Regions from separate parts of the Fictibacillus sp. NPDC058756 genome, predicted to be linked through region 2. Evidence: riboswitches for the same ligand, from Rfam matches in the RefSeq annotation. Region 2 holds a riboswitch; each other region holds the start of a gene.
The links. A riboswitch is a leader RNA that binds a small molecule or an ion and turns the genes downstream of it on or off. The one in region 2 is predicted to bind S-adenosylmethionine.

Region 1 (8,158 bases), 880 kb from region 2:
ACTGATTCCGTAGGACAAGGAAGGCCACGGCAGCGTTACATCGCACGAAGAAAATGTGGTTTTTATTTTCGAGGAGTCTCGCACCTTGCGCTCCAATCAACTTGCTAACGAAGGGTCTTAAAAAAGCACCAATCTTTTAAAATAGAGCCTAAAAAAAATTTATAGTAAACTCATTTTGAAGCAGTTTTCTTATTCATCCATTCAGGTTTATGGAATTGTTCAAACTCTCTATTGATTACTTTTTTAAATTCTTCAGATTCAACAGCTGCTTTAAGATCTTTAGCCAACTTTGAATTCTTATCTTCTTCTAAAACAACGATTCGATTAATGATTTCTTCTGGAAGCTTATCCTTTACAATTGCGTCCTCTAAGTTTAAACCTGATGAGATCGCAAAGTTTCCATTGACCGCTGCTAAATCAACAGATTCTAATGTTCGGGGAGTTTGAGCCGCCTCTACTGGCTGAAATTTAAGCTTCTTCGGATTTTTTGTAACGTCTTTTTCTGATACGCGCAACGGATCTGCTTTATCATCAATCTCAATTAATCCGTTATCTCTTAAAATCGTTAAACCGCGAGCTAGATTTGTTGGATCATTTGCTAGTGCGACCGTGCTCCCAGGCTTAATTTCTTCAAGCGATTTAAATTTGTTGGAGTATATGCCGATAGGTGCTGTTGGAACCGTCACTACACTTGATAATTTCATATTATTTTCTTTTGAAAAAGCGTCCATATACACCTTATGCTGAAACAAATTTGCATCCAGCGAACCGCTCTTAAGTGATATATTCGGCTGTACATAATCATTGAATTCCTTAACCTCGACTTTGTATCCCTTTTTCTCTAAATATGGCTTTACTCCTTTTTCAAGCATATCGCTATATGGAACGGTAGCTCCGAGTGTAATATCTTTCTTTTCCCCTTCTCCTGAAGCTCCACATCCAGCTAAAGCAATGATGGCTGTGAGCCCTATGATTAAACGAGTTATTTTTTTCATTCCTCTCTCCACTCCTTTTCTATTGGTTAGTTTCCGCTAGAACTCTTCGATACTTTGCTGCTGGATGGTCACTTGGCAATAAGCTCTCTCCATGCGGAAATAATTTTTCCCTCAACGTTCCTTTGCTGTACTCTTTTTTATACAGTCCTCTTTCTTGAAGGACCGGTACGACCAGTTCCACAAAAGCTTCCAGATCACCCGGAGTTACAAGGTGATTTAAGTTAAATCCATCAACACCAGAGCCCTCAAACTGAGCTTGAATCCCGTCTGCTACTTGTTCTGGGCTGCCAACAATATAGCTTCCCCTGTCAGGTGACTCAAACCGGTTCAACACTTCTCCTACAGTAAGTTTTTTAGGTGCATCCTTTGTAAGTGTGGCAGCCTTGTAATGACCGCCTTCTGTAGACTTTGTATATTCAAATGGAAGGTCTGGATCAAGCTCTTCGTATTCAGCAATATCATATCCGCTTGCCCCATACTGTGCTTTTGCTGCATCAGAGCTCCAAACCTTTGAATATTCCTCAAACTTCCGCTCTGCTTCCTCTGTAGTTTCTCCAACAACAACGTTTAGGAAAGAAAAGATTTTAATATTCTCAGGGTTCCGTCCATGTTTTTTTGCTCGCTCTCTAATATCATCTGCATAGAAACGAATCCTTTTTGCTGTCGGACCTCCTACAAAAATACACTCAGCATGTTTTGCGGCAAAATCACGCCCTCTTTCTGAGGTGCCTGCCTGATAAATAACAGGTGTTCTTTGCAGGGATGGCTCGCTTAAATGAGGTCCCTCCACTTTAAAATACTGTCCTTCGTGGTTGATCTCATGTACTTTTTCAGGATCGACCAGAGTGTCCGTCCCGATATCTTCAACAACCGCACCATCTTCCCAGCTGTTTTCCCAGAGCTTATAAGACACTTCTAGATACTCATCAGCAATGTTATAACGCTCATCGTGTTTAATCATATCCTCCAGGCCAAAATTTCTGGCTGCATTAGGAAGATAGGAAGTAACGACATTCCAGGCAATCCTTCCTTTCGTTAAATGATCGAGTGTAGAAAAACGGCGTGCATTTCCAAAAGGCTGTTCATATGTGGTACTAACCGTAATTGCAAACGATAAATTTTCAGTTACACTAGCCATCGCTGAGATAAGCAGAGCGGGATCATTTAACGGAACCTGCAGTCCATCCCTGATTGAAGGGGCTTTACTCTTTTGATAAACGTCATAGACACCTAGAACATCTGCAAAAAATATGGCATCAAACTTCCCTTTCTCCAGCAGCTTGGCATATTCAATCCAATAATCTAAGTCTTTATAACCCTTATGCCGTTTATTTTCCGGGTGCTTCCAAAGTCCATGAGAGTTATGCATGGCACTTGTCATCTCAAATGCGTTTAACAAAATTTCTTTACTCAAAATGATTTCCTCCGTAACGTATGAATTTTTTGTACCGCTCCCAAGAGAAAAAATAAAAACCACTTCATGAATAAGAAGAGGTTAATAAAATACGTGAAATGGAAAAAACGCATTTGATCTCTCCTTATCTATCAAGCTTGTAAGCTTGCTGGAATTGGCACAGTTCTAAAAATAGTTGTTGCCGAGGCTTCAAAGGGCCAGTCCCTCCACCTCTCTCGATAAGAAATCGATAGTATTCAATTTATCAACAGAATATACAGGAATAAAAATAGTCTGTCAACGCACTTTCCCAAAATAATATAAAAATTTTAAGTTTTCAGTTTTTCGTTGACAATATGCTACCTGGTATCTTATAGTGATGACAATTAATATTTATAATCTATTATTCTTATCACGAGTCAGGGGAGGAACTGGTCCTAAGATCCTGCAGCAACCGCTTATCTTTATTAGATAAGAAAGGTGCTAATTCCAGCAGACATGCTAGTGTCTGAGAGATGAGAAAGAGTTCTTTAACAATGTCCTCTTTCGTCATTTTGAAAGGAGGATTTTTTTATGTCCTCTGAAAAAATAATTGCAGGGGGAAAAATTCGTGACAAAAACTTATGTTGAAGCAGAGCATGATAAGAAACAAACAAACATTGAAGAGATTTTAAAACAAGCTGAAGAACTAAAAGAAATTTTCAGCACAAGAGCCGATGCGATTGATGCAGAAGGTACTTTCCCTTACGAGAATTTCGCAGATCTAAAAAAAATGAACTTCCTTTCTCTGACTATACCAAAAGAGTATGGCGGCAAAGGCCTCAACCTTCTTGAATATTTACAGGTGCAAGAAATTATAGCTCAAGGCGATGCCCCTACTGCTCTATCTTTGGGGTGGCACTTAGGTGTGATGCTTGAAACTGCTGAAAACTGGCATTGGCAAGGTTCAGCTTTTGAAAAAGTCAGCTCGTTAATTGTTCAGGAAAAATTACTCTTCAATTTAGCTCAGACAGAACGAGCTACAGGAAGTCCTTCAAGAGGCGGAACTCCTGGCACAACTGCAATAAAAGAAGAAAACGGCTGGCGATTGAACGGAAATAAAGCATTTACTTCTATGGCTGAAGCTCTCGATTATTCCATCATTACAGCAGACCTTAATCACACCGGTAAAAAGGGGTTTATTTTAGTTGATCATAAACGAGAAGGTGTCTCTGTAAAAGAAACGTGGGACAGCATATCTATGAAAGGCACCAAAAGTGATGACCTTGTACTAGAAGATGTACTTGTTGATGAAGAAGACCTCTTATTTGTAGAAGATAGCCGTTCAGCCACAGCAAGAGGATGGTATCTTCAAGTACCTGCCGTTTATATTGGGATTGCCGCCGCCGCAAAGGATTATGCGATAAAATTCGCTTCAGAATACAGTCCGAGTACTTTACCAGGTCCAATAAAAGATGTCCCGGAAGTAAGAAGAAAAATTGGAAAGATTGAACTGGAACTTTTTAATGCACGTCAGGTGTTATATGCTGTAGCACGAAAATGGGTCGAACAGCCAGAGCAGCGGACAAATATGGCTTCAGAGCTTGCTGCTGTTAAGCATATTGCGACGAACAGTGCGAACAAAGTAGTTGATTTAGCGATGAGAATCGTCGGGGCAAGGAGTCTTTCCGCTTCAAATCCGCTGCAAAGACATTTTCGTGATGTGCGTGCAGGACTTCATAATCCTCCGACAGATGATGCGATCGTTTACACTTTGGCAGATGCAGCACTATCGCAGGAGGAACATATATAAATACTTGAATAGATCTGTCAACTGACAGAAAATTTTCCTATCTCTCAAAAAATAGCTGCAGCATTAGTAGAAATAAAGCCTGACGGTATGAGAGAGCTGCATTGGCAGCCTAATAATGATGAGTGGCAATATATTTAGCAGGTAAAGCGAGAATGACGGCTTTTGCCGGGAATGGAACAGCGAGGACATTCGATGTAAGAGCAGGTGATGTGGGTTATGTTCCTTTCGCATTCGGTCATTACGTTCAAAATACAGGTAATTAGAGCCTTTGGTTTCTAGAATGTTTAAGAGCGACCGCTTTGCTGATGTGTCATTGAGTCAATGGATAGCTTTAACAACAAAAGAAATTGTTCAATCAAATTTAAATCCAAGTCCTGAGCTGATGAATTCCCTTAAAAGAAAAATGGCCTGGGGTTAAATATGATTAATCTTAAAGGTTTACTGTATAAAATCACCTTCTATTTTTTTATTGTTTCATGTGGAACATTATTAAAAAAACACCTTATACCTAACATGTATAAGGTATAATTTTCCTTACAAAACTCTATTTAGGGGAAATTAAAATGGCTGATAATAATGCATCGAACTACATACTCCATGCAAAGAGTAATCAATTTCATTGGGAAGGTAATGGGCTTCTCTCTATTAAAACCTTTTCATTCGGCAAAGCTCATTACAAAACAAATAAAGGTTACTTTGCTGTAGAAGAAGGCAGTTATCTACTCCTTAATGAAGGCCCATATACCATCACAATTGACCAATACAATGATGTTGAATCTTTTTGTGTTTTTTTTCAAGAGGAATTTGCAGGGGATGTTTTACGAAATATGTCAGATTCTTCGAGCCGATTATTAGATGATCCATTTAAAACAAGTACTCCTGCTTCCTTTTTTGATAAAACATATCAAAAAAGGAAAACGCTCGCTTACCAACTGAATCATTTAAAACATAGAGCTAGCGAATACAAAAATGATTCAGCCTTGCTGGATGAATATTTTCATCTTGTTATGCAATCTATCCTAAGGGATCAAATAAAGACTTTACGTGAAGTCGATATGTTAGATGCCATTCGTATGTCTACTCGTGAAGAAATTTATAAGAGAATTAACATTGCCCATGAATATATTAGAGCATTTTATGATAAACAGATCTCATTGGAGGAGATTGCGGCAGTGGCATGCTTATCACCTAATCATCTTTTAAGAAATTACTCAACGATCTTTAAGAAAACACCTTTTCAGCACATCACAGAGTTAAGAATGGCTAAATCGATTTCTCTGTTAAAGAATCTAGAATACTCGATTACGGATATTACGTTTGAAATTGGTTTGAAAAATCCTGTTTCATTTAGTAAATTGTTCAAACAGCATGTTGGCCTCTCTCCCCTTCAATATCGAAAAAAGGTGATATTGGATAAGAATTAATTTTTATAATTGCTTATCATGAAGGAGAAAACAATGAAGGAGAGGTTATTAATGACTATTCAAACTGATCGTATTCAAAAAGTTGGACAGATTGCAGTGCCGGTTCATGATATAGAACGTTCTATTCATTTTTATGAGGATATCTTAGGTCTAAAACTATTATTTCGGACAGAATCAATGGCATTTTTCGATTGTAAGGGGATTAGAATTCTTTTAAGTCTTCCTGAGAAAGAGGAGTTTGCCCATTCTAGCTCTGTCATTTATTTTCAAGTGGAACACATCAAACAAGCGTATGAAAGCCTTAAAGAAAAAGGTGTAACTTTTATAGATTCACCTCATGTCGTGGCAAAAATGAAAAATACCGAATCATGGATGGTATTCTTTAAAGATTCTGAAGGCAATACACATGGGTTGATGAGTGAAGTTGAGATTTATAGTTACAGCTAAGAGTCTGCTCATCTCCACGGGAGTTCTTTCCAGCCCGTATTCTAGCCAGAGTGCCGGCAGATTCCCTAATAAAACAAGACATAAAAACCTTAGCTTTTATAAGCTAAGGTTTTTATCATTTATTATTTATTGAGCTGTATATCCACCATCGATAACGATCGCTTGTCCAGTAACGCTTTTCGCTTTGTCACTTGATAAGAACATTGCATAGTTGCAATTTCGCTTACTTCCATAAGACGTTTTTGCGGAACCAACGGATAAATTACTTCTTCGAGCACTTTATCTAAGGATACATTTCTAGTTTTAGCCAAGTCTTCTAACTGACCGCGAACAAGAGGAGTATCTACATAACCAGGGCATAGTGCGTTAACTGTAACACCCTCTGCAGCTGATTCTAGTGCTGCAACCTTAGCAAGACCGATAACGCCATGTTTTGCACTATTGTAAGCCGCTTTTCCAGCAAATTATGATTCGTTTCTAAAGTCCATTCATGTGCGCATTCAGGACAAACAACAAAATTCCATCCTCGTATGTATATTCTGAATTGCATATTGGGCAGTTAGGCAAGTTAGACACTATCATCCCTCCATTATTCATGAGTAATTTTACCATATGTTTCACTGCTAACTGCCTAACATTAAGTGTATTATTACAAATCAATCTTCTATTGGAACTAATACATCAAAGTACTCAAAATCTCCATATTTTTTACGCATTTTTTCTTTATATTCCTCAAAAGGCAAATGAAAATTCTCTGGCGGAGTTCCCGATATAACATTGAAAACACCATTATGAAAAGTAACAAAATAGCTTCTGTCTTTATCAGTATCCTCTTTCATAAAAATGTTTTTGTTTTCCTCAATTTGTTTTTCTGTCACAGTCGAATTAAATAACTGCATTTGACTTGTATTATCTTTTTTCACTAAAAACAAGACACCATAACCCTTTCTCTCATCTTCTTTATATTCCCTATGATTTGCTGTTTCACGAATGATTTTTATGGAATAATTATATCCGCAACGTCTGCAATAGGTAACCTTTTCATCCGTTTTATAATAAAAGTCCTCAATAGCCGAACGCCCGCAATTGTTGCATTTTACAGCAGAATATTAGATGCCATCCGCATATCTCCTTTACATTTTTTCATCTGAAATATATAGAATATCAATTTAAATAAGAGTTTTAATGACGTACTTAAACAAACCGAAGTAACTCTTTTTATACGAAAACGATTCATAGTAACAAATAATTTTTAAACATTAGCAGTGTGATTTTACTCGATAAGGCTGGTTTTAATAGGGTTTATCGTGGTGATGATAGACATGTCTATATTATTAGTTTAGTGGATTTGAAAATTTAATAAAAATAACCGTATCCTTCAAAGATACGGTTAAAGTAACAAATATTAATGATATTGTTTAGAGCCTGTTTATATAATACCCGCACTTCTCCATGCCAAAAGCTCACTTTCAGTTATATGAAGCAACTTTTTAAGTACTTCGTCAGTATGTTCTCCCTTTTCTGGTGCAGACGGCAGATCTTCTGTTCTCAGCCCGCTGTGCATCTTAACCTGACCGCCTGCATGCACGGCTTCTTTTTCTAAAAAATACGGGTGCTTAGCGAGTTCGTGTCCCTCAAGAACAGGAGTAAGACAGCAGTCCGTATCCATACCGAACTTACTCCACTCATCCATTGTTCTGCTCTTAAAGAGTTCTATCATTTTCTTATAGATAGAACAGTCTGTCGTAGTTCTTGAAAACTGCAGCGGTATCCAATCCGGACGATCTACTCCCAGGCAAAAGTTGTTCCAGAACTTTGATTCCAGTGCTCCTAGACTTACAAAACGGCCGTTCTTTGTCTCATACAGTGCATAAGAAACAATACTACCGTTTAATACACCGAACCCGTTTCTTGTTCCGGTTTCCTTTTCTATCAAAACATGATTGACCATAAAGGAAGCCATGACCTCAGTGATGGAGATAGAATGATAGCTCCCCTTGCCTGTTATTGATCGGGAAACGAGTCCTGCTAAAATCCCTTCGTTGGCTGCCATCCCTCCAATAAAGTCTGCAAACGTATTAGATGGGTGGATTGGACGGCCATTATC
Region 2 (8,158 bases):
AGTAATCACAATTCCAATCAAATGTGTCAATGGAGAAATGAATGCCCCCGTGCAGTTCCTCAATTTTCTTTAATGTTATTAACCCTTCTGCCATGACTTCAGGCCCAATTCCATCTCCAGGTATGGCCGCTATTGAGAAATGTTGCAAGCTATCACCTCATTTTTTTGTTTGCCAATTACTAATGCAAGTTTCATGCCAATTCAGTTAATTTTAAATATTCTGAATTATTTGGGTATAATAGGGCAAACAAAAACAGTGATTCTACTTCATTCGTTTTATTTCGCATCATCTGTTTCAAAATAAAACATCAAAGCTTGTATTCTTTGATTTTACGCCAAAGGGTCGATCGGTCAATTCCAAGAGATTTTGCCGCTTCTGCCCTGCTTTTATATTGTTGAAGCGCACCTTGAATTAAATCTTTTTCATTCTCTTTAATAGTCGCAATACTGGAACTGGCAGTTGTTTGAGTTCTCTTCTTTCTAAGTTTAGGATAATAAAATGAGGCATCTTTAGCCGTTATGACTGAACCTTGTTGAAGCAAAACGATTCGTTCTAAAACATTTCGCAACTCACGAATATTTCCTGGCCAGTGATAGTCTTGTAAAACGGAATAAAAATCTTCATCGATCACTTTAATTTGCTTTTGATGCTGTTCATTAAATTGCTCTATAAAATGACAGGTAAGCAAGGGAACATCCTCTAGTCTGTTTCGCAAAGCCGGCAATTCAAGTGAAAGTACATTTAAACGATAGTATAAATCTTTTCTAAACTGCTTCTTTTCAATTTCGTCTTCGATGTTTGTATTGGTTGCTGCAATAATCCGTACGTTAACAGGAATGGTTCGTTGTCCTCCGACTCTCCGGATCGATCTTTCCTGCAGAACTCGTAATAAGTGAGCCTGAATTTGCAATGGCATTTCTCCGATTTCATCCAAAAACAAAGTTCCTCCATGCGCCAATTCAAACAGCCCTTGCTTACCACCTTTCTTTGCTCCTGTAAAACTGCCTTCTTCATAACCGAACAATTCAGTCTCTAGTAAATTTTCAGGAAAAGCGGCACAATTAACGGCAACAAAGGGACCAATTGCCCGACTGCTTTGCAGATGGATTCCTTGTGCAACCAATTCTTTTCCTGTTCCAGATTCTCCTGTAATGAGTACCGTTGCATCTGTTTGCGCAAAGATCTTGGCCTGTTCTTTAGCTTCACGAATCCCTTGGACTTCCCCAATAATGTCCTCTAGTCTGTATTTCGCTTCTAATCCGTTTTCATGCAATTTTTTCCTTAGTTTCATTTCCATTCTTTGCAAGTCGGTAATTTCTTTAAAATTAGATACCGCGCCAACGACAGTGTTGTTAAGAATAACGGGGTAACGGTTAATAATGATTTGGCGATCAAGGATCTTGGCTACATCACCTATTTCTTTCTTACCGGTTTGCAGTACCCTCAGCATATCGGAATGTGGGATATATTCTGTAATGTTCCGTCCCACCACATCTCCTTCTAGTCCCAGATATTTTTTCGCATTATTATTGGTTAGTGTTATTTTTCCTTGCTTGTCTACCGCTATTAAACCATCATGAGCAGAATCGGCAATGGCTTGTACCTGGTATTTTTCTTTAAACATCTCTTTCGTCACATCAGTTAAATTCATTGCCTGGCGTATTGCGGAAACCACAGTATCCATTGAAGGATGAACATAAAAGAAATTTTCATTTGTTCGTTTAGACATAGGGAGATTACTTTCCCAAGAAGGAACAAGAAATGTTGTGTTTTTATTGGCATTACTGAGTTTAATAAATTCTTTGCTGCAAATATCAAAATGGTTATGATACATCAGAAGATTTTCAGTGTCTAACCACTTTTTTTCTTCATCTGACACCATAATTAAGAGATTTTGTTCATAAAGATTTTGTTCATTAATCGTTTTTTCGAAATCACTTAAATGAAGGGAAAGAGGTACAATTGGGATAGAAAATGATTGAACCTCATTTACATAAGGTGAAGGAGTAATCAGAACAAAAGGGTTCATCATATGATCGATAATCGATTTTTTAGAATGAAGGCAGGTTGGTTGAATACCTTGTTTGATTAATAGTTGAATGAAGATAGCTTCTAGTGTTTTATTTAATTTATACAAAGCGATCATTTTCTCTACACTCCCTTCTTTGTTTTATAATTTAACATATAAATGCAAAAATAGAGGCTAGGTAAAGTAATATATACTTCAATAAAATACTTTTATAACAATAACTTCAAGTCCTGCCTTTGAAGCTTATTTTGTATGTCATTTTTATTGTAACATGTCTTTTTCAGCTTTTTAGTCTTATCTATTGACCTTCTATTAGCTGGTATTGCGGAATAATATGATGAAGAGCTTTGTTCAATTAGTAACCAATTACTTAGAGTTCTTTATCCAACTTAAAGAAGAAGTAATTTACTTGGTCAGTTTTATTGTGATAAGTCGGAAGTCTATTTATCTGGGGAAAGAAATCGCAACTGCTCCGTGCAAAAAACAAAAAGCAACCGATAACCAGCTGCTTTTTGTACACTTGCTATAACTTTTTCTGCAGTTCCTGAAATTCCTTATATTCTTGTTCCAATTTGGCTAAAGGAAGTTTGTGATAATAATCCTTATCGCTTTGCTGATACTCTAATTTAGCTACAGAAAGAATATAAGTAATGATTCTTCGCCTGCGCTCGTTTACACGATCAGATAAGATTCCCAATGTCATTCACCTCGAAAATAAGACGTAAATAACCTCACTTTACTCCGTCACAGCAAGCACAGAACCTTTGTATTCTTTGTCAATAAAGTCTGTGATCTCTTTTGAATGAAGCACTTCAAGCAATGTTTTGATCGCTTTTTTATCTTTGTCGCCTTCACGAACCGTGATGATGTTCGCAAATGGTGATTCAGATCCTTCAAGAGCTATAGAATCTTCTTTCGGATTCAAATTCGCATCAATCGCGAAGTTTGTGTTGATGACAATCGCGTCTCCTTCATCATGCTCATACGTTTTTGTTAATAGACCTGGATCGATGTCTGCCACAAATTCTAAGTTCATCGGATTTTCTACAATATCGCTAAGTTGCGCTTCATATCCCTTTCCTTCTTTAAGCTTGATTAGTCCTTCTGCTTCAAAGATTGAGAGGATGCGACCATGCTCGGCAACAGAGTTACTCAAGATAACTTTCGCACCATTCGGAAGATCCTTCAATGACTTATGTCTCTTTGAATAAACGCCCATCGGCTCAAGGTGAACGGCGCCAGCATTTTCAAACTTATACTTCGGGTTGTCTTTCAATTGTTGTGTTAAATATGGAATATGCTGAAAGTAGTTCGCATCGATTTCTTTTTCATATAGTGATTTGTTCGGTAAGATATAGTCTTGGAATTTAACAATCTCTAATTCTATGCCTTTTTCCTTCAAAAGTGGTTTTGCTTCTTCCAGGATCTCAGCATGCGGTACGTTGGATGCCCCAACTACTAGTTTTTCCGTTTTCTCTCCGCCACTTGCTGATGATCCACAAGCAGCTAATACAAACACTGCCACACTTGCGAATAAAACTTGAATCATTCTTTTCATTTTTCTTTCTCCCCTATCCCCAATTTTTCTATAGTTCTTTGATAAAACTCTTCAAGAGGCAGAATGCAAAAAAACCTTCTGAGCTCATAAAAGAGACAAAAGGCTTTCTCGAAAAAATCCGATTTCCTCTCATCTCTCAGCTTAACTGCTGTTAGATTTAGCACCGTTTCCATACTGACCGTTCAGCATGAATGGTTGCCGGGCTTCATAGGGCTAGTTCCCTCCACCTGCTCTTAATAAGAGTATTCCTATCAAATTACTTTGTATTATTACAGAATTTACTATTAATGTCAATCACTTTTTAAACACTTTTTTTCAAAGTAGGGTTTACATCTGCAGGAACATATTTTGAAAGCCATAACGATGTTGCAGATATAAGCTGTTTAAAATGCGGAATAGTTGAAAACGTATGGCTGGCAGCTTCAATTAAAACCATTTCTGCACTTCCCTTTATCCTTTTTTTGGCATGGTAATAATATTCTGAGCAATATACAGCATCAATGACGATGTCTCCTGTTCCATGAATGAAAAGTACGTTGCCATTATATTTGTACAGATCGTCAATCGGTGAAAATGGCTTGAGAGATGAAATGAAGTCATCAGTAATTGCATATCCTAAATGATCAATAACGTTATCTAACTGATTGTTGTATCCTACAATTGTCGTAATATCTTCATATGGTCGTCCAACAGCTGACCATAGGATAATATTTCCGATTCGATTATCTATCGCACCTGTACAAACAGCTACAGCACCACCTAAACTATGGCCGATCAGCGTAACACTTTCGGAATTAATGCACGGAAGAGACCGGCCAAACGAAATGGCTGCTTGCGTTTGATCGATTAAACAATAAAACCCATTCTCTCCATACTCACCTTCACTTTCACCGCATCCAGCATAATCGAAACGCAGAACCGCATACCCTTGTTTAACAAGTGCCTTTGCGGTTTTTACGAATAATCGATCCACACCAATTCTTGTACTTGTAAACCCGTGGCAGATAATGATGAGTGGATATGCTCCTTCTTCAACAGCTTGTAGTGAGGGATAATGAATCGTATGTGCCAGCACTTTACCTCTCCACGTAAAACACTCAGGTTTTGTCATAATTGTTCTCCTTTCCGTCTTTATTCAACAAAAAAACCGTGTTCATGAGAGAACACGGCTGATACTTAGGTCCGTTCGTCCTCTCATCTTTCAGCGTAAGCTGTTAGATTTAGCACCGTTCCGGTATAAAATAATGTACACCGATGGTTGCCGGGCTTCATTGGGCTAATTCCCTCCACCTGCTCTTAATAAGAGTTTTTATTAAATTTAGGATAATGATAGAGGAAATGTAATTTGGTGTCAACAAGAATATTGTATTAGACTTGCCATGAAAAGCTTTTTATTCACAAAATACGCAATATCAATTAATAATTTTGATGAAAAAATATTGCTAAAGTTCTGAAAATAGATATAATTAAGTTTATTAAATGAATAGGTACTTGATTTCCTTATCAAGAGTGGCGGAGGGACTGGCCCTGCGATGCCCGGCAACCGCTGTTTTCTTCTGAAAACAGTATGGTGCCAATTCCATCAGAACATGAAAGTGTTCTGAGAGATGAGGAAGAGTTTTTACAAGCTCTTCCTTTTGGGTTGAGCTTTTTTTATTAGAAATAAACGTTGAAAGGAATTAAAGTTTGCGCCTTTTTTCACCCTCCCTCCCGCTTCTTCGATCTGCTTGAACGTCGCGTACTCTCCAGCTCCGAGCAAGAACGTATTGATTCCTCGATACGGCTTTTGTGTCTTCCAGTTCACCGCTCCCCGTTCACCCAATGCCTTTGCCAAGGAACAACACCGCTCTCAAGCTCCTCTATGATTCTCTCGGTCACCATCTCGTAAACACTCTTTCTCATTTTTATTCTCCTCCTCATATTTTTTTGTCTTCCGAAGCGAATTGTGTTCCCTAAAGGAATGGAGCAACTCCACCTTAATTAATAAATTCATATTCTTATTCAATAATCCTACCCTTTAGCTGAATAAGAAAAGCTGCCTGATAAGACAGCTCAATCTTCAAGAAATGCACCCTTTTGTTTAAGTACAATATTTCACAAACTTTTTCGGCTTACTTATTTCTCTAAAAATATGGATACGGCACTATATAAAAGTAATAAAGCCATAACCACATTAAAATGACTTTTATATCTTGTTAAGAATTTTTGAAACAAGGAACCGAACAAACTCCAGCAAACAGTGCCTACAAAACCGACAAAAGCAAGAAACAGTGAATATAAAATTAAGCTTATATTAGTAGTGTAAAATGGTATGACAAATGTAGACATAGCTGTGATTCCATACAAAATAACTTTGGGATTTATGAATTGTAAAAGCATTCCTGTATAAAAGCCATTATGGTTTATATGGTCATTTTCCTTATTATCCTTCTTACTAAAAATTATCTTTATAGCTAAGTACAACATATAGATAGAACCAAAGATAGTCATTCCGAATTCTATTTTAGGAATGGTATTTTTTAATAACAAATTAAAATAGCTGCACAATATCATAATGACAAAAAAACCAGTACCAACCCCTAAGCAAAACTTTATGGTCTTTTTGAATCCATACTTATTAGCAGATAACATTGCCATTATATTGTTAGGACCTGGAGTAAAAGTAGTAACAAATACGTATAACAAAAATGATAATGTAGGCAAAATAAATCCTCCTCCGAATGTGTGTTATAATGTCTAAAAAGTCATTATAACGTCTTACGTTATATTGTAAGATATTGACGTTATATTGTATATAGTCTAAGGAGTGTTTTTATGGAAGAGATTAATCGCATCGTTGCAAATAATTTAAAGGCTTTGAGAGAAAGTAAGAAATTAAGTCTTGAAAAAGTTGCTGAGCTTACTGGAGTTAGTAAAACGATGATTGGACAAATTGAAAGAGGTGAATCTAGTCCTACCATTACAACAATCTGGAAAATAGCAAATGGGTTAAAAATTTCGTTTACTTCACTAATAAATTCACCGCAGCCTGACACAAAGGTAGTCCTGAAAAGTGAGGTGCAAATACTAACAGAGGATAATGGAAAATACCGATTATATCCTTATTTCCCATTCCAAGATAATCGACGATTTGAGGTTTATTCCATTGAAATAGAAAAAGGCGGGTATCTTAGTTCTGAATCCCACGGAGAAGGAACTGAAGAGTTTTTAACTGTTTTTGATGGTGAATTAACAGTAATAGTAAATGACACTGAATACACCATATCAACTGGAGATTCTATAAGGTTTAAAGCAGATAGATCTCATTCTTATCATAATTCTGGAGAACTATTAACGCGATTAAGTATGGTTATACATTATACAATATAAAATCCCCGTTTTTGGGAACGGGGGATTTATATTGTTATTCTTGAGGAATCAAGGGGTTTTCTTTATGCCGCAGATTTCACTTCCGTATCATAATTTCTTCCGGTTCTTGCTACCTTATTCCAGCTTTTCTTGTTAAAGAAGTAACCAATGGTACCGTAGATAACGGAAAAGATTGTGATAAACCGATAGATGAATATATCAAAAAAGATAGTTTTTAATAATTTGTATCGGTCCGAATCTTGAAAGGAGTAACCATGCCGGTCAGACATCTCAATTGCCAATACGTCATACACGTATCCAAGGATAAAAATAAAAAGGGTATAAATTAAAAGAAATGAGAGTGAGAAAAATTCACCGCTAATCAGATCAAATAATAATACTCCTGTCATAAAATATACGGCAAGAGTCCCCGATAAGAAACCTTCGAATAGATAAAAGAAGGATACTGGTTTTTTAAAGAGTGATTTTAATAAGAAAGGAGCAAAATAAAACAAACAATCTACAAAAGCTTTTTGCCAACAAACCCTTTGTTTAAATAAGTCTTTAACTGTTTCGGGCAATTCAGTGTAACAAACAGCATCTGGTATAAGCATTACTTTTCTTTTTTTGTTTTTAGAGATGTATTTTTGCATTTTTAATGTTATGTCTATATCTTCTCCAATTGTTGCTCGATATCCACCAACATCCAGAAGAGCTTTTTTTGTAAAAATTCCAAATGCACCTGATATAACTGCTAGAGCATGGAAACGGGACAGAGAAACTTTATTCACGTAAAAAGCTTTTAAGAAATCCAGCGTCTGGGCCCGGACTAACATATTAGCTTTACTTAATGATAATCCATAAAGAGGTTGAACTACTTTTGTCTGCAAGACATGCACCATCCCGCCAGCAGCTACAACATTCTCATCCTGAAATGCCATATTGACTGCATTTAGAGCATCATCATTCAAAATAGTATCAGCATCAAGAGTTACTATTACGGATTTATCTGCATATTCAATCCCAGCATTTAATGCATCTGCTTTACCACCGTTTTTTTTGTCAGCAACATAAATATTCGGATGAATTTGTGATTGGTAAAACATTTTTACATTTTCATATTCCAATTCTCTTGGTACTTCCTTGTAACAAGGAGATAGTTTTAACAGTTTGTTTAATAAGATTAACGTTCGATCTGAAGAACCATCATTAATATAAACGA
Region 3 (8,158 bases), 130 kb from region 2:
AGGCACTACTGCACCTTCGTATTTCTTTTCAATGAAATCTTGAATTTCTTTTGAACGCAATACTTCAACTAGAGCTTTAACAGATTTCTTATCTTTATCTCCTTCTCGTACAGTAATAATGTTTACGAATGGAGAATCTGAGCCTTCAATTGCAATAGCGTCTTTTTGAGGATTAAGACCTGCATCAATCGCATAGTTAGTGTTGATCAGTACTGCATCGCCTTCACCGTTTTTATATGCTTTTGGAAGCATTCCTGCATCAACATCTGCTTTGAACTTTAGTTTCTTTGGATTTTCTACAATATCTTTAACTTGCGCTTCAGTACCAGCGCCTTCTTTAACTTTGATTAGACCTTCTTTTTCTAAAAGACCAAGCATACGCCCGTGGTCAGCTACAGAGTTGGACATGATAATCGTAGCACCTTGTGGCAATTCATCTAGAGACTTGTATTTTTTAGAATAAACACCGATCGGCTCAATGTGAATGCCGCCTGCATTTTCAAATTTATAACCGTGGTCTTTCATTTGTGATTCTAAATAAGGAACATGCTGAAAGTAGTTTGCTCCGATTTCTTTTTCATCCAAAGATTTATTTGGAAGTACATAATCTTGGAACGTTTTGATCTCAAGCTCTACACCTTTTTCTTTTAGAAGTGGTTTTGCTTCTTCAAGAATTTCAGCATGAGGTACGTTTGATGCCCCGACGATCAGCTTTTCGTCGCTGATGCCCCCTTCTGTTTTATTGCCGCAAGCTGCAAGTGCTGCAGCAACTACAGCAAGTAAAATAATTGAAAATACTTTTTTCATGTGATTTCCTCCTTGTTGTTTGAGCTTATCTTTTATCTAAAGCTGTTGTGAATCGATCCCCTATCCATTGAATAACAAATACGATGACCAAGATCAGAACAGTTGAAACTAAAGTTACATCTGCATTATCCCGCTGGTAACCTTCCATATACGCGAGGTTACCAAGACCTCCTGCTCCAACTACACCGGCCATTGCTGTGTAGCTTACAAGAGCAATCGCAGTAACGGTAATACCAGAAACAAGTGCTGGAGTGCTTTCAGGAATAAGTACTTTGAAAATAATTTGAGTGTTTGTGGCACCCATTGATTTCGCTGCTTCGATTACTCCTTTATTAATTTCTCGCAAAGCAATCTCAACCATACGCGCATAAAATGGAGCTGCTCCAACAATCAATGCCGGCAATGCTGCTTCTGCCCCAAGCATTGTTCCTACAATAAAGCGCGTAAATGGAATCAGCAAAATAATTAATATAATAAACGGAATAGACCGGAACACGTTCACAATAATAGCAATGATACTGTTTAAGACTTTGTTTTCCCAAAGATTTCCTGGGGCAGTTAAATATAATGCAAGCCCCAAAGCTAGACCTAAAACGAATGTTACAAGAACCGATATGGCTGACATATATAACGTTTCTTTTGTTGCTTCTAAAACAACATCCCATTGAACGTTGGGGAACCAAGTACTAAGCATTATGAATCACCTCAACTTCTACCTGAACACTATTTAAAAATTCCATAGCGTTAGAAAGTGCCGCTTCAGAACCTTTTATTTGGATAAACAACGTACCGTATGGACCATTTTGCGTCTGAGTAATTTTACCTTGCAGGATATTAACATCCACTTCAAAATTCCGGATCAGCTCTGTAATTAAAGGCTGACCAGCACGGCCTCCTACAAAAGTAAGCTGAACAATTCTGCCTTCAGGAAACTCCTCTATAAATTGCTTAATGGTATCCACTGTTTCTTCTGGTTCTGTAACTTGTTTTACAAAATCCTTTGTAATGGATTCTTTAGGATTTTTAAAGACGTTCAGCACATCGCCTTCTTCTACAACTTTTCCTCTTTCCATTACCGCAACACGGTGACAGATTTTTCGTATAACATGCATTTCATGAGTGATCAACACAATCGTTAAACCTAACTTCTGGTTAATTTCTACTAGAAGATCTAAAATACTGTCGGTTGTTTTTGGATCAAGTGCTGAAGTGGCTTCATCACATAATAAAACTTTCGGTTCATTGGCAAGTGCTCTCGCAATACCGACCCGCTGTTTTTGGCCCCCGCTTAGCTGTGAAGGGTATGAACCGCCTCTGCCTTCTAGTCCGACAAGATCAATCAGCTCGTCCACACGCTGCTTGATTTTCTCTTTCGGAAACCCAGCGATTTCTAGCGGGAAAGCAATGTTCTCTCTAACGGTTCTTGACCATAAAAGGTTGAAGTGCTGGAAGATCATACTTATTTCCTGTCTAGCTTCTCTTAGTTTTTTTGAAGAGAGCTCAGACATATTTTTCCCGCCGATTGTAACCGTACCGCTTGTTGGTCTTTCCAACATGTTGAGAATCCGGATAAGAGTACTTTTCCCTGCTCCACTGTATCCAATAATGCCGTAAATTTCACCTTGTTTTATGTTTAAATCTACCGCATCTACAGCCTTTACTTCACCATCTTTGGTTTGAAAGACTTTACGGACTGAATGTAAATTAATCAATAGAACTAACCTCATTTCCATCTGTAATACTTTAAATTGCAATTAGAAGCTGTTGATTTCCGCTCCAGGATGCGGTGAGCCTCCTTTGCGCTTTGCGCCGTGAGGAGTCTCACCTGTCCCGCTAATACCGCTGGAGTCTCGCACCTTGCGCTCCAATCAACAAACCAATGATGCAACTTCATAATTCAAATAAAAAAATGCCCTCTGCTTCAATATGAGCAGAAAGGCATATAATATTCTATGCACGTTCTCCTCATCTCCCAAGACATTTGAATGCCTTGCAGGAATTGGCACCTTTCTAGTCAGTATGGATTACATACAGCTAGCGGTTGCCGGGTTTCATAGGGCCAGTCCCTCCACCTCTCGTGATAAGTTAAAGCGTTTCGTTATTAAGTTAAAGCGATGCATTTTTTGAATTACTGTGATGAATAATATCACCACTGTCGATTCGTGTCAAACATTTTTAACACTTTTAATCAAGACGCCTGCAGATATTTGTTCCCAATGGGAGCTTAAGTAGAATATGGCTTCCCATTTCAGCCGCTGTCTTAACGTCCCGTGAAACTCGATCATCTCTTGGCGAAGGAGTGTTGTAAGCTTCATTTTCCCATCTAGCATCATAGATAGATACTTTGGATTTCCTCTGAAAACAACGATACGATTACGTTCTCCTTCTCTGTAATCAATCCTCAATGTAGTTTCATCATTGAGACTAAATCTAGGTTTAACCGGAATGTTATACAATGGCAAGTATGGACTTTTTCCAATCTGTCTTTCAAAAAAGGTGACATCCAGCATATAAAATCCCCCCCGAATTGGTTGTTATTTCACCTTTTCGAGAGGAACGGAGTGTTTACCTTTATAAAGCGTTCGACAGTCAGTGAAAATCGTTTTTGTAATTACGACAGTATTAACATATTTAGTGCTAATGTTTGTTACGATATTTGTCGTGATCTTGTTTATTGCGATCCTGCTGATTTTTCTTATGATGATTATTAGCGTTTTTGTTTTGGTGTTCATTATTCTTTTGCTTATTGCTGTTAAACACACGATTTTGATGCTTATTATCGCTATTATTTAACTTTTTCTCTTTAGGCTTCACCAATTTTTCTTGTTTCTTGTTATGGTAATTATGGTGATTGTGATGATTTTCTCTGTGCTTTTTAACTTCTTTTGGTTGGCTATCTGCTTTTTTAGGCACTGCTATCTTTAAGTCATTCTTTTGTTCATTGTCGTCTGTTTTAATTTTCATCGGATGCGGTAAGCTTTTTATGTCACTAGAGGATAAAGTATTCACTTTTAGCTCTTGAAAATTAACCTCTTTTATCTTTTCTTCTTTTAAAGTCTTGTCGTTTATGTATGCAGTTTGAAATGCTTTGTATTTTCCTGAAGACACTCCAAGCTGTTTTGCTTTTTCACGAGTGTCATGATTAGACTCTGAAACAGTGATGCGGACAGGGTATTTTACAACAGTCTTTTTAACAATTGAATTTACTGCTTGATCTAGAGCTGATTCAGTCTTATCATTGCCTTCTTCACTGGAAATTGTTGTGATGAGCATAGAATGGTCTGATTCCATATACCCTTCTTCCTCATAAGCCTTAATAAGCTGATCAGCAAAGTCCTCAAACGAAAATTGATTTTCAACGTTCAGATTATATTTATTTATGATTTCTTTTGCTTCGTCATTAAATGCATCTATTTGTATAACCTGCATTTCCTCATCTACGCCTACTTCTAAGCTTGGATTGATATCAAAGCTTACATAAGCCGCTGCTGCTGACTGGCTTCCAGTTGGGATCAATTCTGATAAAAGAACAACGGCAAGTATTGCTGCTACAGATGGCAGCACAAAAAGACTTCTTTTCTTTTCCGAAAAATAAGAAGCCTGATACTCTCTGCCCACTGATGGATTTTTGCCTGCTGGTACTCTTACCGTTACAAATGTTCCATCTTTCATAAGCAAAGTAGCTTTTCTGTTGTTAACCTCTATTACAATGCCGCTGCCGCTTTTCAATTGTATCCCTCCCGCAAGTTGCAGGATCAGTAGTAATTACAGGCAAGAGGAAGTGATCCCCCTTACCATGTAATCAAATATACCTCACCTTAAGGCTGAATGTATGATTTCAGCGCTTGGAAATCGCCTAAATATATTAATGATACCGCTATTATATACTTTCGATTTCTCTCTATGGTTTTACGACTACAGGAGACCATATTTAATAAATCTTTTATCGGCAATTGCTTTTTTTCCTTTAAAAATGCGGCAAGTTCTTCATTTTCTGATAAAAGACGAGCAATTTCTTTGGCATTTTCACGTGCATCCACGTGTTTTGGACAATGTTTGCTTAAAACTTTAAAGTTTAGTCCAAATGTTTTTAAAAGCTTTTGATACTCTTCTATTTCATAAACACGGTTTTCTACTTGAATCTGATCTTCAAAATGATCCATAGCTGCTTTTTGTTCAGCATAGCTTTCTTCTAAACGGCCTTCTTCATCTTCTTCATCCGGCTGAAGAAAAATCAATCTGTTTTGACGAACTTCTTTACGGATATAGTCAATGACACGGCGTCTGATTACCATATCTGCGAACGATAAAAAACGGCTGCCTTGTCCTTCTTGATATTGATCGATCGCTTCATTAAAGGCAAAAAGACCTACACTAAACTCATCCATTGTTCGATCTATATATTGACTGCACACTTTTGATGTAACTTTTTTAATGAATGGCTGGTAATCACCAATTAGTTCATTTCTTAATTTTTCATCGTTTCTTTCCTGGATCGTTAACACTTTGTCTTCTATGCTTGTCATTTTGTTCTTTGCTATAGGAAATACTGCATTTAAATTTAATGATGCCATGATTATCAATCACCCCTGCTAAAAAAATTACTTCTGTTTTATTCGATCCTCGTTTGTTTTTGTTTTTCATAAAATCATTCTTATTTACCACTAATCGTCCGGGAGCAAACATGTAACAAGCTCTCCTATTCATTTATACCACGACTTTTGACATTTGTAGGATACAGTTCTATAACAATATTACAGACCTCGTAACAATTGTGACTTTCTTGTTAAATAACTGAATAGACGCAAATAACTGATAATTAACTCTCTAACTTAAAAACCCCTTATTCCGACAAGGATTGACTAATTTTTGCATTTTAAAAAACACACTATCTTATATTACAGATAAGTGTGCAGAAGACATTAATTTACCATATTTTTCTTAAGGAAAAACCCCCTAAAAAATAATTTTTCAAAAGAATTAGGAGGACCATAAGTAAATATGGGGCTTTTCCCACATTTTATTACAAATTATTTTTCCTTATTTAAGACATCTATCATTGTTTGATAAATATTTCCTGCAGATTGAAGGGCATAGATCTTTTTTACCGCCATCCCCCTCGATAAAACCATTAAACAAGGGACACTCGTAATTCCATATTGATCTGCAAGTTCCGGCATCTCATTAATATTGCATACTCCAGTCTGCAGATTGTTTTCCCTTTGAGTTCGAACCGTCTCTACTGCTACTTCCATCATTTTTTTCCCCATTTTACATGTACCGCATAATGGTGTTTCCAAGTAGAGAAAGAAAGGCTTATGTATGGATTGTTCGATAACATGTTTCCAATTCGTTCTTGTGATTTCTTTCATATATTACTCCGTTATTTTTCTAATGGAAGATGAAGCAGCCTGTCTTATTCATCAGAAGGCTGTTCTTTTCCATAAGTTATTTATGATTTTTATTTTGATCTCTTGTATAAGAATATCACGAATTCTTATATGATGGTTAACTGCTTTATTTTTATTGTCTTTTTCAAGAATGACTTCGCCTTTTTAGCAACGCTGATCCAGTAAAATGAGCTGTTTTCCAAGAATTTGTTGCTTCCTCGTCATTTAGTGAATCCTCTACTTTGACAAGTTGATAGGAGTGTAAGATGCGAGACTCCTGCGGGAGTAGCGGGTCAGGTGAGACACAGAAGGTGCAAAGCGACAAGGTGGCTCACCACACGCCCCGCGGAAAGCGAGTATCTGAAACGGAAATCAACCTCTTTCAAGAGCAATAATGATTGCGAAAACAGCCTAAAAAAACAAGAAAACCTCTTTTTCCTTCATCAGAAAGCACCGATGAAACGCAGCGGAATAAGAGGTTTTCTTACGACCTATTGAAACAAGCCCCCCATCTTCTCATTTATCCGAATTTCTTTTTGGGAGCAATTAACATGCAAAGGTATATTTAATTCATGTTAAGCTAGGCTAGCATCATTTTATCCTAAACAGTTTTTGTGAATATTAAAGTGAGCACCTACTAATACTTTTGCCAAGTACATAAGAGGTGTCGTCGCAACTTCTCTGTACATCTTATTAATATATAAATGCTCTGCATTCGGGAGCTCCCGCTGAAGCTGTTTTCGTAGTTTATGACCAGCTTCATCAGCATCCACCAGTATATAAACATCTCTATCTTCAATTGCTAATGCAAGCTCTTCTAATTTATCCAAACCTAATGTGCCATTCGTACAAATAATTTCAACCGGTTCATTTATGATTGCTGATAGTTTATCTTTATCGGATTTCCCTTCGACAATGATTACTTTATTCATGCTTCCATTCATTACTCATCTCTCCTATACATTGAAGAACTATTAAATGAATGCATCGCTTAAATATATATTTGCTTTATATTATTAAAATCCTGCAAGAGATGTTCTTTATTACTATTCCCCTTTTTACTATATTACTACCCCAAATTTAAAGCAGTATGCTAATTGGCCTAATTGCTTTAAATCGCGTTTTACTCTCTTCAATAAAGGTTATTCAAGGAATACATCCAGAAATTTAATATGTTAAAAAGGAGGAGATTATCAATGGCTATGACTGAAAAAATGACGAGGGAAGAAGCAGGACGACTTGGAGGAAAAAAGACTTCGAAATCACATGGCAAGGAATTTTACCAGCAGATCGGAAAAAAAGGGGGCACATCTACTGCAGAATCTCACCAGGCAGCATTTTATCAGGAGATTGGCAGAAAAGGCGGGAAATCAACTTCCCTTTCACATAACAAAGATTTTTATAAAAGAATAGGCCAAAAAGGCGGACAAGCCACTTCAAAAACCCATGACAAGAGCTTTTATCAAAACATCGGTGCCAAAGGCGGAAGTGTAGGCAAATAAATGGCTTTAAAACCTGTGTGATTTCTCAGTTGTTTAAGTTAATTTGAAAACTTTTAATGAAATATTGACGACTTTGTTTAATAATTTGACGGACTTTCCAATTAATTTCACCAATTTGTTCATTAATTTCACCAAGCCGAAATTACATTAAAAAAGATAGAGGATGATACAGTGTATCATCCTCTTTTGCTAGCACCAGCCTTTGTCACATTCATCTACATATTTTGTAGGGTTCGGAATCTCGACTGGCTTTTCACGTTTATAGATTTTGTCTGCATCAAATTCAAAACCCTCAGCCATTTCATACATATTTCCTTGATTCGTAAATCGAATCTGACCGATCTCATCTTGATCAAGGTAAAGTGACATTGAGCCGCCTTTCATTTTGCCAAATACCCTTGAAGTCACATCTCGTCTATCTTCGTTCATAAAAAAATCCCTCCAAAAAAGAAATGAGCA

Region 1: another riboswitch for S-adenosylmethionine. It lies ahead of ACFW35_RS00335 (acyl-CoA dehydrogenase family protein); the one in region 2 lies ahead of ACFW35_RS04695 (alpha/beta hydrolase).
Region 3: another riboswitch for S-adenosylmethionine. It lies ahead of ACFW35_RS03985 (methionine ABC transporter ATP-binding protein); the one in region 2 lies ahead of ACFW35_RS04695 (alpha/beta hydrolase).

The regions. Positions count from the first base shown of each region.
Region 1 is NZ_JBHYPU010000001.1:60,719-68,876, reverse strand. It holds gene ACFW35_RS00345 (MetQ/NlpA family ABC transporter substrate-binding protein) at 171-995, opposite strand; gene ACFW35_RS00340 (LLM class flavin-dependent oxidoreductase) at 1,015-2,409, opposite strand; SAM riboswitch class I at 2,531-2,634, opposite strand; SAM riboswitch class I at 2,795-2,910, shown strand; gene ACFW35_RS00335 (acyl-CoA dehydrogenase family protein) at 2,999-4,180, shown strand; partial or broken gene ACFW35_RS00330 (cupin domain-containing protein) at 4,205-4,608, shown strand; gene ACFW35_RS00325 (helix-turn-helix domain-containing protein) at 4,744-5,604, shown strand; gene ACFW35_RS00320 (VOC family protein) at 5,662-6,051, shown strand; partial or broken gene ACFW35_RS00315 (SDR family oxidoreductase) at 6,178-6,515, opposite strand; partial or broken gene ACFW35_RS00310 (alkylphosphonate utilization protein) at 6,524-6,627, opposite strand; gene ACFW35_RS00305 (hypothetical protein) at 6,708-6,974, opposite strand; gene ACFW35_RS00300 (CaiB/BaiF CoA transferase family protein) at 7,481-8,158, opposite strand, start outside.
Region 2 is NZ_JBHYPU010000001.1:944,915-953,072, reverse strand. It holds gene ACFW35_RS04715 (tartrate dehydrogenase) at 1-148, opposite strand, end outside; gene ACFW35_RS04710 (sigma-54 interaction domain-containing protein) at 309-2,147, opposite strand; gene ACFW35_RS04705 (hypothetical protein) at 2,554-2,727, opposite strand; gene ACFW35_RS04700 (MetQ/NlpA family ABC transporter substrate-binding protein) at 2,767-3,588, opposite strand; SAM riboswitch class I at 3,715-3,831, opposite strand; gene ACFW35_RS04695 (alpha/beta hydrolase) at 3,890-4,699, opposite strand; SAM riboswitch class I at 4,780-4,894, opposite strand; SAM riboswitch class I at 5,086-5,202, shown strand; partial or broken gene ACFW35_RS04690 (ArdC-like ssDNA-binding domain-containing protein) at 5,210-5,469, opposite strand; gene ACFW35_RS04685 (LysE family transporter) at 5,704-6,291, opposite strand; gene ACFW35_RS04680 (helix-turn-helix domain-containing protein) at 6,403-6,957, shown strand; gene ACFW35_RS04675 (glycosyltransferase family 2 protein) at 7,020-8,158, opposite strand, start outside.
Region 3 is NZ_JBHYPU010000001.1:814,001-822,158, reverse strand. It holds gene ACFW35_RS03995 (MetQ/NlpA family ABC transporter substrate-binding protein) at 1-807, opposite strand, end outside; gene ACFW35_RS03990 (methionine ABC transporter permease) at 833-1,501, opposite strand; gene ACFW35_RS03985 (methionine ABC transporter ATP-binding protein) at 1,494-2,519, opposite strand; SAM riboswitch class I at 2,770-2,894, opposite strand; gene ACFW35_RS03980 (hypothetical protein) at 2,973-3,317, opposite strand; gene ACFW35_RS03975 (anti-sigma-I factor RsgI family protein) at 3,445-4,536, opposite strand; gene sigI (RNA polymerase sigma-I factor) at 4,626-5,381, opposite strand; gene ACFW35_RS03965 (thioredoxin family protein) at 5,838-6,179, opposite strand; gene ACFW35_RS03960 (toprim domain-containing protein) at 6,794-7,141, opposite strand; partial or broken gene ACFW35_RS03955 (KGG domain-containing protein) at 7,394-7,684, shown strand; gene ACFW35_RS03950 (YusG family protein) at 7,889-8,128, opposite strand.